DNA from 3 places in the Neobacillus sp. PVCKKU3 genome. Region 3 is predicted to be linked to each of the others. Evidence: riboswitches for the same ligand, from Rfam matches in the RefSeq annotation. Region 3 holds a riboswitch; each other region holds the start of a gene.
What was found. A riboswitch is a leader RNA that binds a small molecule or an ion and turns the genes downstream of it on or off. The one in region 3 is predicted to bind thiamine pyrophosphate.
Positions count from the first base shown of each region.

Region 1: another riboswitch for thiamine pyrophosphate. It lies ahead of tenI (thiazole tautomerase TenI); the one in region 3 lies ahead of thiM (hydroxyethylthiazole kinase).
Region 2: another riboswitch for thiamine pyrophosphate. It lies ahead of thiC (phosphomethylpyrimidine synthase ThiC); the one in region 3 lies ahead of thiM (hydroxyethylthiazole kinase).

Region 1 is NZ_JBLVQN010000020.1:24,341-28,575, forward strand. Features, by position in the region: gene ACNQGS_RS14770 (PaaI family thioesterase) at 1-130, shown strand, start outside; gene ACNQGS_RS14775 (hypothetical protein) at 208-510, opposite strand; gene ACNQGS_RS14780 (zinc-binding dehydrogenase) at 696-926, shown strand; gene ACNQGS_RS14785 (histidine kinase N-terminal domain-containing protein) at 973-2,253, opposite strand; TPP riboswitch at 2,292-2,401, shown strand; gene tenI (thiazole tautomerase TenI) at 2,550-3,131, shown strand; gene thiO (glycine oxidase ThiO) at 3,148-4,235, shown strand, end outside.
Region 2 is NZ_JBLVQN010000019.1:105,369-109,603, forward strand. Features, by position in the region: gene ACNQGS_RS14620 (penicillin-binding transpeptidase domain-containing protein) at 1-119, opposite strand, end outside; gene ACNQGS_RS14625 (hypothetical protein) at 364-567, opposite strand; gene thiC (phosphomethylpyrimidine synthase ThiC) at 542-2,305, opposite strand; TPP riboswitch at 2,459-2,571, opposite strand; gene spoIIQ (stage II sporulation protein SpoIIQ) at 2,940-3,794, opposite strand; gene ACNQGS_RS14640 (VanZ family protein) at 3,926-4,235, shown strand, end outside.
Region 3 is NZ_JBLVQN010000004.1:175,735-179,969, reverse strand. Features, by position in the region: gene ACNQGS_RS04665 (glycosyltransferase family 4 protein) at 1-759, shown strand, start outside; gene ACNQGS_RS04660 (HipA family kinase) at 756-1,556, shown strand; gene ACNQGS_RS04655 (glutaredoxin family protein) at 1,888-2,130, shown strand; TPP riboswitch at 2,258-2,366, shown strand; gene thiM (hydroxyethylthiazole kinase) at 2,447-3,268, shown strand; gene thiD (bifunctional hydroxymethylpyrimidine kinase/phosphomethylpyrimidine kinase) at 3,268-4,080, shown strand; gene thiE (thiamine phosphate synthase) at 4,077-4,235, shown strand, end outside.

The DNA of each region.
Region 1 (4,235 bases), on a different contig from region 3:
GAAAGGCTCTACAGTGGGATTGCTGGAATGTCATGTATATGATGAAAAAGGAAGTCTAGTCGGGCATTCTACTAGTACATGTATGATATTAAAAGGAAATACGGAACGAAAGCGAGTTCAGCTAAAATAAAACATGGGGACGGTTCTCATGCTTCCAAAACATAAGAACCGTCCCCGTGCGTCACCACTTGTGAATTTTGGTGGGGATTAATCGTAGCGGACTTGGTCTTCTCCCTCCAGAATTAACTCCAATTCTGTTAAAAAGTTGAGTTGAAGCGGTGCCGGTAAACGCTCGATTATATCACTGATTTCAGGAAGATTTTCTGCATCATCGATAGTGGCTGGCGGTTGGACCAATTGCTGATACCAAATCTTTAATTCGTCAATAAACTCATAAAAATGCCTTTCAAACCGTTCGGCACATTCTTCGCTTTCATCCTCTGAAGCGGTCTTCATCATTTCCCAATCCAGAAGGGCAGCCTCCAATTTCTCGTAAACACGATTTATCACATTATCACTCCTTGGCTATTAGTATCTAAGCGAAAGCCTAACAACAAGGCGTTCCTTGAACAAATACTGCTATGGTTTTGAGTATACAGAAGCAAGCCTTTTAAGACAAAGGATTCGTCACTTGTTATGACTTTTGGTCTAATTCGTAATGGAATTTCCTTCATGTAGGAGGTTCAGGGGCTCAAATGTTTCAAGCACTGACGCTGGGGCCTTGGTTCTCCCTCTTTGGAAATAAAAAGATGGGCAGCTTTTTACAGAGGCAGAACCAAAGTGATTTAAATTTGATAAAAGGGCTTATCGAAGCTGGAAAAATTACACCAGTCATCGATAAAAGGTTTAAATTAAGCGAAATTCAGGAAGCATTCAAGTATTTCGAACAAGGGCATGCTCAAGGTAAGGTAGTTATTACAATTTGAAAACTATTAATTAAAAAATGCACCGTTTTGGCTGTGCTTTTGAATTCTAATTCTGTTTAATAGGAAATGTAAGTTGAAAGGTAGTTAAGTGATTATCTGACATACATTCTATTTCACCGTGGTGTTTCTCAACAATATTCTTACAAACGAATAAGCCGATACCTGTGCCTAGTTTCTTAGTAGTGAAGAAGGGTTCGAAAATTAAATGTACTGCTTCAGGATCGATAGTAGGGCCATTATTAGAAATACGAATCTTAATTTGGTGATCATCTATATTTGTTTGGATATTAATTTTCCGCAGATTTTCTTCTTCCCACACAGCGTCAACTGCATTTATTAATAGGTTTAGAAAGACTTGTTTTAACTCATTCCGATCGCCAGTAATACAAATATCAGCATCGATATTTGTATGAATTTGGACATTGCCATCGACGATGCTTGGATAGAGGAAATCAAGCACTTCTTCTATTAATAAATGGATGGTAATGTCTTCATTCTGGCTTTCTGCCAGCATGTTCAGTTTAGATGTATGAAGGAACTGAGTAATTCTGAACTTAAGTTGATCTAATTCTTGGCTGACGACATCTAAATACGGTAGATTAGGATGCTCGTGTTTTAATAGTTTTATAAAGCCCATAACGGAAGTGAGCGGGTTGCGAAATTCATGAACAAAGCTCGAAGACATTTGTCCAAGAATCGCCAACCGGTCCTTATGTGTTTGGGAAATAAATAAATTTTGTTCTTGTAGTTTCTTATCTTTGATTTCGGTGTACTTAGAAACAGCAAAGTAACAGAATAAATCGAACTGTTTATTGACCAAATCAATAATTGCCTGGAGATCTTCTGGCATGAGTCCAGATTGGTTTAAGTATTTAATAATAATACTCCTACCCAGATTAACATTATAAACAAACTCCCCAATATTGATATTAGCCTCGACCCGTTCTAGGGCTACTTTGTGCGCCAGTAATTTAACATCTTCTTCCGAAAATCCATTTAACATAGAATTAGTTATAAGATGGTACATTAAATGACCGTTCTTTAATATTAGCTCTGGATTATCCCGGTAATAATGGATAATAATTTGCTCTTCCCAAAAATGTATAAACTTTTGTTCATTCTCAATTAGAAATTGGCCTACTTTTTTATCCATACACAGCCTGCTTTCCACTATATTAAAGTGATTATAGCATAAAAATTTGATGCATGGGGACGGTTCTCGTGCCTCAAAATAGGTGTAAATAAGAAATATTTCAAAGCAATTTGATGAAATGTACGAGCAAATAAAGTTTGAAATGTTTGACTTTTTAGAATAAAATGTTACCATATATCCATATAAGGTAATCTTTTCAAATGAATATGAATCAAATCCGCTAGAGGTGCCTTTTTGAAAAGGCTGAGATTGAAGTGTGACTTCGGGACTCTATGAACCTGATCTGGTTAATGCCAGCGTAGGGAAGTGGACAACGGGATTTTTGGAGAGCAAAATTTTTATTTCTAAATTTCGGCCACTTTCTTACAAAAGGAAGTGGCTTTTTGTTTTGCCTGTTTTGCGCTTCCTTAGACCAGCGAAATCCATTCAAAGGGGGGAGTTGTATTTTTACTAGTCTAAAAGAAAAAGAGTTGCATCTTATATCCAATGGTAAAATGCCGATCGACCAATTGGCTGAAATAGCGAAGGATATTCATCCATTTGTAACTGCGCTACACTTGCGGGAAAAACAAAAATCAGCAAAGGAGCTTTTTCAAGCAGTCGAACTTTTAACAAATGCAAACGTCCCTCCATCAAAAATCGTGATTAACGATCGGGTAGATGTTGCAATCGTGGCAAAAGCCCTTGGTGTTCAATTAGCCTATCATAGTTTAGATACAGCCTGTGTAAAAGAACATTTTCCTCAACTTAGGGTCGGGACCTCCATTCACTCCTACGAGGAAGGACAAAATGCAAAGGAGAAGGGTGCTGATTTCGTTCTATACGGTCATGTCTTCCCTTCGCAATCAAAACCAGGAAAGACCCCAAAAGGGCTAGAGGAATTAACACGGCTGTCACAGCTGAACATTCCGGTGATTGCCATTGGCGGGATAACGCCGGAGAATACGGAAGAGGTCCTACAGGCAGGGGCAACGGGTATCGCTGTCATGTCAGGTGTTTTAGATGCTCGTGACCCCTTATTAGCCGTAAAGTCTTACATACATGCATTTTGAGATGGAGGTGGGAAATATGGATCATACATTTGATGTTGCCATAATTGGAGGTGGTGTTAATGGAGCCTCGATTGCCTATCAGTTATCAAAGCAAGGAAGAAAAGTCATCATTATTGAGAAAGAACAAATCGGCTGCCAAGCATCAAGTGCTGCCGCCGGAATGCTGGCTGCGCAAGCTGAACTTGAACATGAAGGTCCATTATTTCAGTTGGCGATAAAAAGTCAAGCAATGTTTTCGGCTCTCGCAAATGAATTATTGGAAACGACTGGTGTGGACATCGAGTTTGTCAATAAAGGGATGTTAAAAATTGCAGAAACCGAAGACATAGTAGAAGAAGTAAAAAAACAGGTCACCTTTCAAAAGAAATGGGATCCAACCATAAAATGGCTGGATGCGAAGGAATTACGAGAAATGGAACCGTCACTTTCACCAAGCGTACCTGGAGCGATGTATCTACCGAACGACGGGCATGTACAGCCTGCAAAGCTAACGCAGGCGTTCGCAAAAGCGGCGGTCCATTTTGGTGCTAAAATACTTGAAAATACCGAAGTGCTATCCTTTCTTTATCAAAACGGTCAGGTGATAGGGGTGCAAACCACAAACGGAACCATCCTTAGTGATAACTTTGTTGTTGCGGCCGGTGCTTGGGCGGCCCAATTAATGCGTGAATTTGATTTAGAGATGAACATGTATCCTGTTAAAGGTGAATGCTTTTCCGTTAAAACAGAAGGGCCAATTATCAATAGAACCATTTTTTCAGATAAACGCTGCTATCTTGTACCAAAAAAGAATGGAGAAATTTATATTGGTGCGACCATGATTGAACATACATTCGATAAAAAGGTAACAGCAAAAGGGATTGCCACTTTGCTGGAAAGAGCAACCCAAATCATACCGCAAATTAAAGAGGCAGCGTGGGAGCGGGTGTGGGCTGGAATTCGGCCACAGACAGGTGATGGACTGCCTTACATTGGCGCACATCCGAGGTGGAAAAATTTGTTTGTGGCAGCAGGGCATTTTCGCAATGGGATTCTACTTAGCCCGATTACAGGGAAACTAGTGGCTGAATTAATCGAAGGCAGACTGAAAGATGAGAATCTGCT
Region 2 (4,235 bases), on a different contig from region 3:
TGCTTATTCCATAAGGCTATGTACTCGGAAAATCGATCCTGCGGCGTTGGCTCCTTGCTGCAGCTGGCAAGCAAAACACCCAGCACCACGGCAAGCAACAGCCCGGCAACTTTTTTCAAGGCAAACCCCTCCTTTTTTTACCATTTTAACACAACCTTAGACAGATTTCTCATCAAAGCAACGTAGGTCATCCTGTATTCCAGGTATAATCAGCTGACTCTTTAACATATGCCCAAGCCCTCCAATCTACCGCAACAAAAACACCCCATCGCCAATTTCAGGACAAAACTCCTAAGGAAAATAGCGGCATTAAAAAACCCCGGCTATTAAACCGGGATTTGCTTTGTGACTAGGTGAATGAAATTAATAATAGGTGCTTTCTGCGAAACCGCACTTTCGGCATTTCCTCATACCGTACGTTTCGGAAAATAAATGCCGGCAATGTTGCTGAATGTTTTCAATTTCCTTTTCCAAGCTATGAATTTTTTGTTTTAGGATGTCTATTTCTTCATTCATTTTTATTACCTTAATGGAATTCGTCTCATCGATAAATTCTTGATCCATCATGAATAAATTCCTCCGCTTTTTTCCTCATGCCTTCTTCGATGTCCACTTCTTTACTCGCTGCCTTTTCCCGAATGTCATGTGATATTCTCATCGAACAGAACTTCGGCCCGCACATGGAGCAAAAATGGGCTGTTTTTGCCCCCTCCGATGGCAATGTTTCGTCATGGTATTCCCTTGCACGCTCCGGATCCAAAGAAAGATTAAACTGGTCTTCCCATCTGAATTCGAAACGGGCTTTCGATAACGCGTTGTCTCTTTTTTGCGCACCGGGGTGCCCTTTGGCCAAATCAGCGGCATGAGCGGCAATTTTATAAGCAATGACTCCTTCCCGGACATCATCTTTGTTCGGTAAGCCCAAATGCTCTTTGGGTGTCACATAACAGAGCATCGCTGTTCCGAACCAGCCGATCATCGCTGCTCCGATTGCTGAAGTAATATGATCATATCCTGGTGCGATATCGGTGGTTAAAGGTCCTAACGTATAAAATGGCGCTTCTTTACAAATTTCCATTTGCTTATCGACGTTCTCTTTGATCATATGCATCGGTACATGACCAGGCCCTTCAATCATCACCTGCACATCATGTTTCCAGGCAATGTCTGTTAATTCTCCGAGCGTTTCAAGCTCTGCGAATTGTGCTTCATCATTTGCATCGGCAATACTGCCTGGACGAAGCCCGTCTCCAAGAGAAACAGAGATATCATATTGTTTCAGGATTTCACATATTTCTTCAAAATGAGTATAGAGGAAATTCTCCTTATGATGAGCCAAGCACCATTGCGCCAAAATCGAGCCGCCGCGGGATACGATGCCTGTTGTCCGTTTTGCCGTTAAAGGAATATATCGCAGCAAAACGCCGGCATGGATTGTAAAATAGTCGACGCCTTGTTCCGCCTGTTCAATTAACGTATCGCGGTAAATTTCCCATGTTAAATTCTCGGCAATCCCATTTACTTTCTCGAGTGCCTGATAGATTGGGACCGTTCCAACTGGTACGGGAGAATTGCGAATGATCCATTCTCTCGTTGTATGGATATTTTTTCCCGTTGATAAATCCATGATGGTGTCGGCGCCCCAGCGAGTTGCCCAGGTCATTTTTTCAACCTCTTGCTCTATAGAGGAGGTAACAGCCGAATTCCCGATATTTGCATTAATTTTCACATGAAAGTTTCGCCCTATAATCATCGGTTCGCTTTCCGGGTGATTGATATTGGCTGGGATAATCGCTCTCCCGCTGGCAACTTCCGCACGAACAAATTCCGGTTCCCTATGTTCACGAATGGCTATGTACTCCATTTCAGGGGTAATCATGCCTTTTTTGGCATAATGCATCTGGGTGACATTTTTTCCTGTTTTAGCCTTTAGGGGTGTTTTGTTTACATTAGGATACCATTCAAGGTTTGCACGTTGGTCCCCTTCATGGTATCCGTTATCCTTGGCCTTTATTTCTCTTCCAACATAAGCCTCCACATCATTCCGCTCGAGAATCCAATTCTTGCGCAATGCTGGAAGTCCGCTTTGAATATCGACCTGATAATTCAAATCTGTGTAGGGGCCGCTCGTATCATAGACCCGAACAGGCTCGTTTTCTTCTTCTCCAAAAGCAGCAACGGTTCGACTAAGTTGAATTTCTCTCATAGGAACCTTAAGATCGGGGCTTGCCCCTTCGACATATACCTTTTTACTTCCAGTGAATTGTGATTTTAACTCGATGTTCCCTTCCACTTGCTTCTGCATGTAACTTCCTCCTTCAAAATGGTTTGAATTTGCACCCTGGGAGTTACAGCGCAGTTCATTACTGGAAAGTAATAGAGGACAATACAAAAAGGTTCTGTTTGCACAGAACCTGATTATTTCATCCAAAAGTAGCGGTACCCAAATTAAACACGGACACCTTTGATACTACTTCCCTACGCTGGCATCATCCAGATCAGGTTCAAAGGGTCAAAGAATTTATGCATTCTTCTCTCAGTCCGAGCCATCGGACCCCCCCAGTAGAGCATTTCAAACAATATTAAGTTATCATCTTACAGTCAAAATATATCAGAAATTTTTGAAAATGGAAAGGACTTTTTGGTAAACTTTGTGGTTATCAGAACAGATAATTCTCATAACTGTTTTTCAAACTTTCACCTTTTGTTCATAGTTTGTTCATATCTGGAGGGTAAGATAAGAGTGTGAAAAGGACAATCTTAGTCACACTTTTTCATAACCCCCCCTTTTAATATATCGTGTTGGATTCGGCAATCGGCCGGGTCCTATTTTTTTGATAACGTGCGGAATCTGGCTAGCGGCCGGATTCTTTTTTTTGAAAAAAAAACGCAAAAAAAAGAGGAAGCATTCCCCTTCCCCTTTACTTACAATTGCTATATTAAGAATTTGTCTTTTCTTTTGAGTTAGTGGACTCGTCTTCTTTGGTCTTGCCGTCGTCTGTTTCCTTATCGGAAGACTGGTCGTCGGAGCCAGCTGGATCCTCCAACTCCTGCTGCTTTTTTTCGCTAGGAGTTTGCATGGATTCCTTGCTGTTTGAAGGAGTCGCTTCTTGTAAAGTGCTTACCGGTTTGTCGATATACTTACTAGGGTTAACCGCGACGCCATCTTTACGAATTTCAAAATGGACGTGTGTTCCAGCTTTTTCATTGAACATGCTTTGCCCAGCCTTGGCAAGAACATCTCCCTGTTTCACCTTGTCGCCAACTTCAACTTTAATGTCTTTCACGGACTGATATTGTGTTACAATACCTTTGTCGTGTTCAATTTCGATGACATTTCCAAGCACTGCGTCTTCTTCCACTCGAACGACCTTACCGCTTAGTGATGCTAATACATCAAACGTTTCGCCGTCTTTCATGGTGATGTCGACACCAGTATTCGGATTGTATGTGTTCTCGTAGAATACTAATGCGGCTTCCTGGTCTTCAGCTTTGGCTGTGAAATCATAGAACTTTGTCTTGATCACTGCTGATGCTGCATCCTTCACCGGCATTTTGACGTTTTCTAAAGCCGAGTTAACTTCAACTGCAGGCGGGTTGGTCTTTTTGCCAGTAATATCAGTAGACTTGTAATCGTATTTGTCTGAGTCTCCTGCGCTGGACTGGTACCAAAGAACACCTGTTAAAATGATTGCTGCACTTGCGATATAGATGGCTGGAAATACCCAACGCTTCTTGAAAAAGCGTTTTACGCTGGAACTTTGAGAAGATCGTTTGTTTTCTTCCTCTCTCATTTTCATCACCTCAGCAATCATTCTGAACAGATAACTAGAATTATATACACTAGTCTGAAAAAAATTTTATTTTTTGTAATCGCCTGCGTTTTTATGCATCTTTTTGAAAAATTTTTAGGGGGAATTGTTTCATGAAAGTGTTAAAATGGGTGCTGCGGGTCCTGCCCGTGCTTTACATGGCAGCCATCTTCATTCAATCGAGCCTGCCGTCGGACCACTTCGTGCGCCTGCCCGATTCGAATATTGACCATACTATTAAAGAATCGTTGCATTTAATAGAGTTTGCGATTTTATATGTATTACTAGTCCTCGCATGTTTGACGTTTAGACGCGGTGACGCTGACCTGCGCAGCAATGCTGTCGCCGGTTTCAGTTTTACACCAGGCTGGAACTTGGCCTGTGCCCTGTTTGCGGCCTTCTACGGCATCAGTGACGAAATCC
Region 3 (4,235 bases):
AAACTAATCATTGTTCCCTCCCACTATCAGAAAAGGCTAGTTTCCATTCTTACAGAGGATATCCCTATTCACGTTATATACAACGGAGTCGATACGTCTTTTTTTCGGGCATTGCCTGTGGAGGAAATCGATTTTGCAAGCCAGCCTCTTAACCAGCATGGTAAAAAAATTGTCGGCTGGATAGGCCGTACTGATAGGCGGAAGAATTGGCCAATGCTATTGGAGGTCGCCGAGAAAATAAAACATGAACGTGATGATATAGAATTCTGGCTCATTGGCGGTGCACAAAGCGTCCAGCGGGAAGAATTTGCTGCCGCTTGGAATGACGGGGAACTAACTGACATTGTGAAATGGTTTCCCGTTATTCCGTACCAGCAGATGCCGCATGTCTATGCCAAAATTCGCGAATCGGGCGGCTGCACTCTAGCGACAACGAAGTCGGAATCGTTCGGGAATACTTTTATTGAATCGATGGTGTGCGGAGTTCCTGTTGTGGCTTCGAACATCATGCCAATTAACGAACTGGTGGTAAATGGTGAGACAGGCTTGCTTTATCGGGGCCAAAACGTCGACGATGCAGTCAAGCAAATCTATGAGATTGTAGATAATCCCGACATGCATCGAAAAATGTCGGAAGCTGCAGTTCGTCGGGTGGAAGAGAATTTTGCCATTCAAGTGGTCGCGGATCAATACGTTCACTTATTAAAATCATTCATTCAATTGGAGAGGAATGGAGATGGGGAGGTGGAGGCGACTTGATTAAACCTGTTTCTTATCAGAAAAAATTACAAGGAAAATCGAATGCACATCTAATCACGTTTGATGATGGCAGGGAGTATGTGGTGAAATTCTTTCAGCAAGGTTTTGAAAGATCTTTGCCCAATGAATGGGTCGCCTACTGCCTTGGGCGATATCTAGGATTGCCGATTCCATTTGGCAGAATCGTAGAAATTCCGGAGGAATTCTCGTTACAGGTGCCTGAACTTGCCGAGATGGGACACACCCAATACCAATTTGCATCTTTGTTTATTCCCGATTGTCTGGATGGCCACAAGGTTTCAAAAATTTCTTCTATTGATAACCACCAGTCATTAGCGGGTATTATTGCATTTGATTATTGGCTGTTTAATCGTGATCGGACTCGTATGAATGTTCTTTTTCAAGAAGTTGCCTCAGGTTCAGGAGCGTATAAGCTGTGGATGATCGACCAGGCAGAGGTTTTTGGTTCCTATAATTGGACCCAGGAGGATGTAGATAATCTCCCTGCCGATTTATTAAAAAGTGCCACACATGAATTGATGTCGGCTTATATCGAGGATGAAAAAATATTTTATGAGCACCTCGAAATCATTCAAACAATCCCTATTTTATTAATAGAAGAAATTGTTGAGCTTATCCCGGAAGAATGGGGCGTCACAAAAGACGAAAAAAAAGCAATAGTAACAACACTCGTAACAAGGCGAAAAAAAATTCTTCCTAAATTGCTCGAAAGGTTTATGAAAAGAAAATGGGTGTCAGACACCACAAAAAGACATTTTGGCAAATTGTCCACCTAAGGCGAATGAATTGTAAAATAATGGGTGCGCAATCGTTTAAACCGTCATTTTTTGACGGTTATTTTTTTGTTTTTTCGTGGTTTTTGGTTGAATAGGCTGTTTTGTGATGGGAAATTATTGTGTTTATTCCTTGGGAAAGCGCATGAAGTGACATTTCTCGAGTTGTGAGGTCGGTAGAGTGATGTACAAAACGACATGACCCGACATGAAGCTGTATTCCCACTGTTTGCCTTTATATAAATCATTTGGCATATAATCATTTAAATTGCTTTTTGTAGGTAAAATGAATATTGTGTATGTTAGACATAATCGGACAGGGGAGAAGTTTATCTTGAGCAAACAAGTAATTGTTTATACCACCAACGACTGTATCGAATGCACAATGGTTAAGAAAGTCCTGACTGAAGAAGGAATTCCTTTTGAGACAAGAAATGTGGCAGAAAATCCTGAGTATCAAAAGGAAGTGGAAAAATACGGTTTCCTCGGTGTTCCTGTTACAGTAGTGAATAATCGTGCGGTAAAGGGTTTTACAAATGATCTTAAAGAATTGATGGAGCTTGCGAAAGAGAGCTAATAAGTACAAATTTCGGAAATCGAGTATTTCGGAGTTTTTAGAAGCGGGTTAAACAAAAGTATTTTTAAGATATTTTTCTTTACAAAAAAGATTCTTAGGTTTATTCTGATGATAATTTCATATTTGATGTAACTACTAGGGGTGCCCTGTTAGCGGGCTGAGAGAAAACGGCTAGTTTTTAACCCTTCGGACCTGAACTGGATAATACCAGCGTAGGAAAGTAGACCATGTTTAATTTTTACGGTTTCTTACTTAACTTAACCAGGTCCTTTATGAGGGCCTGGTTTTTTTTATTTTTTAAAAGGAGGAGAAGGATTTGCTTAAAAACAACTTGTTTGAAACGTTGCAAAAAGTAAGAGAAGTAAAACCGCTTGTACATAATATTACGAATGTAGTGGTAACCAATTTTACTGCGAATGGACTTTTGGCTCTTGGGGCATCACCGGTAATGGCCAATGCTGCTGAGGAAGCCGCAGATATGGCACGGATCGCCAGTTCACTAGTTTTAAATATTGGCACTTTAAATTCACAAACGGTAGATTCGATGATTTTGGCAGGGAAGGCGGCCAATGAACAAGGTATTCCGGTTATTTTTGACCCGGTGGGTGCAGGGTCAACCCCTTATCGGACGGAAACAGCGCAAAGGATCATGAGGGAACTAAGAGTATCCATAATTCGAGGGAACGCCGCTGAAATTGCCAATGTCGTTGGAGAGAAATGGGAAATCAAAGGTGTCGATGCGGGAAGCACAAATGGTAATATTACCGATCTCGCCATGACTGCTGCAGAAAAATTAAACTGTATCGTCGTCATTACAGGGAAGGAAGATGTCGTTACGAATGGGAGTACCACTTATGTTGTGGCTAATGGACATCCATTGTTAACAAAAGTGACAGGTACTGGTTGTCTATTAACCTCAGTTATTGGTGCATTTACCGGGGTGGAGAAGGATTTACTGCAGGCAGCTGTTGCTGCAGTCTCGATATACGGAATAGCCGCAGAAAAGGCGGCGGAACTAACGGTGGAATCAGGCCCAGGAAGCTTTCAAATCGAATTTTTGAACCAGCTTTCGAAGGTTGCTGCAGATGACATCAATCTTTATTCTTCCATAAAGAAATTAACAGGAGGAGGGCAATAATGAAAAAGGCGTTAACGATTGCAGGTTCCGATTCAGGCGGTGGAGCCGGAATTCAGGCGGACCTAAAAACGTTTCAGGAGTTAGAGGTTTTTGGCATGTCCGCATTAACCGCTGTTACAGCGCAAAATACATTAGGTGTCCATGGAGTTTATCCAATGACAGCAGAAGCGGTTATCGAACAGATGAAAGCCATCGGTGAGGACATGGGGACCGATGCGGTGAAAACGGGTATGTTATTTAATGCGGAAATTATTGAAGCTGTATCTGCTAATCTTACAAAATATCATTGGGATAATGTTGTTGTGGATCCTGTAATGATCGCAAAAGGCGGGGCTTCCTTGCTGCAAATTGAAGCAATTTCTGCGATGCAGAAATTTTTAATGCCGCTTGCCAAAGTGGTTACCCCGAATATTCCAGAGGCTGAGGTCCTAACCGGGATGTCTATACGTACAGCAGAAGATAAGCAGGAGGCAGCAAAAAAATTACATGCCTTAGGGGTGCAAAACGTTGTGCTGAAAGGCGGCCATGATGAAAACCCTTCAGAATCAACAGATCTCCTCTTCGATGGAAAAGAATTCTATACTTTTACGAGTAAGCGAATTCCGACCAAGAACACACACGGCACTGGCTGCACTTTTTCAGCAGCGATTACTGCTGAACTGGCTAAGGGAGCAGATGTATATCAAGCGGTCATCAAGGCGAAGGATTTTATTCAGGCTGCAATTGAAGATGGGATTTCGATTGGACAGGGACATGGGCCGACAAACCATGGGGCTTACCGGAAAAGAATCATGGAGATGGTCCAATCATGATAAACTTACGGGAAGCCTTGAAAGTATATTTTATTATGGGAACAGCCAATTGCAGGAAGGACCCGGTTGAGGTATTGAAAGAAGCCATCGCCGGAGGAATTACCTTTTTTCAATTTCGGGAAAAAGGCGAAGGGGCTTTAATCGGGGAAGAAAAA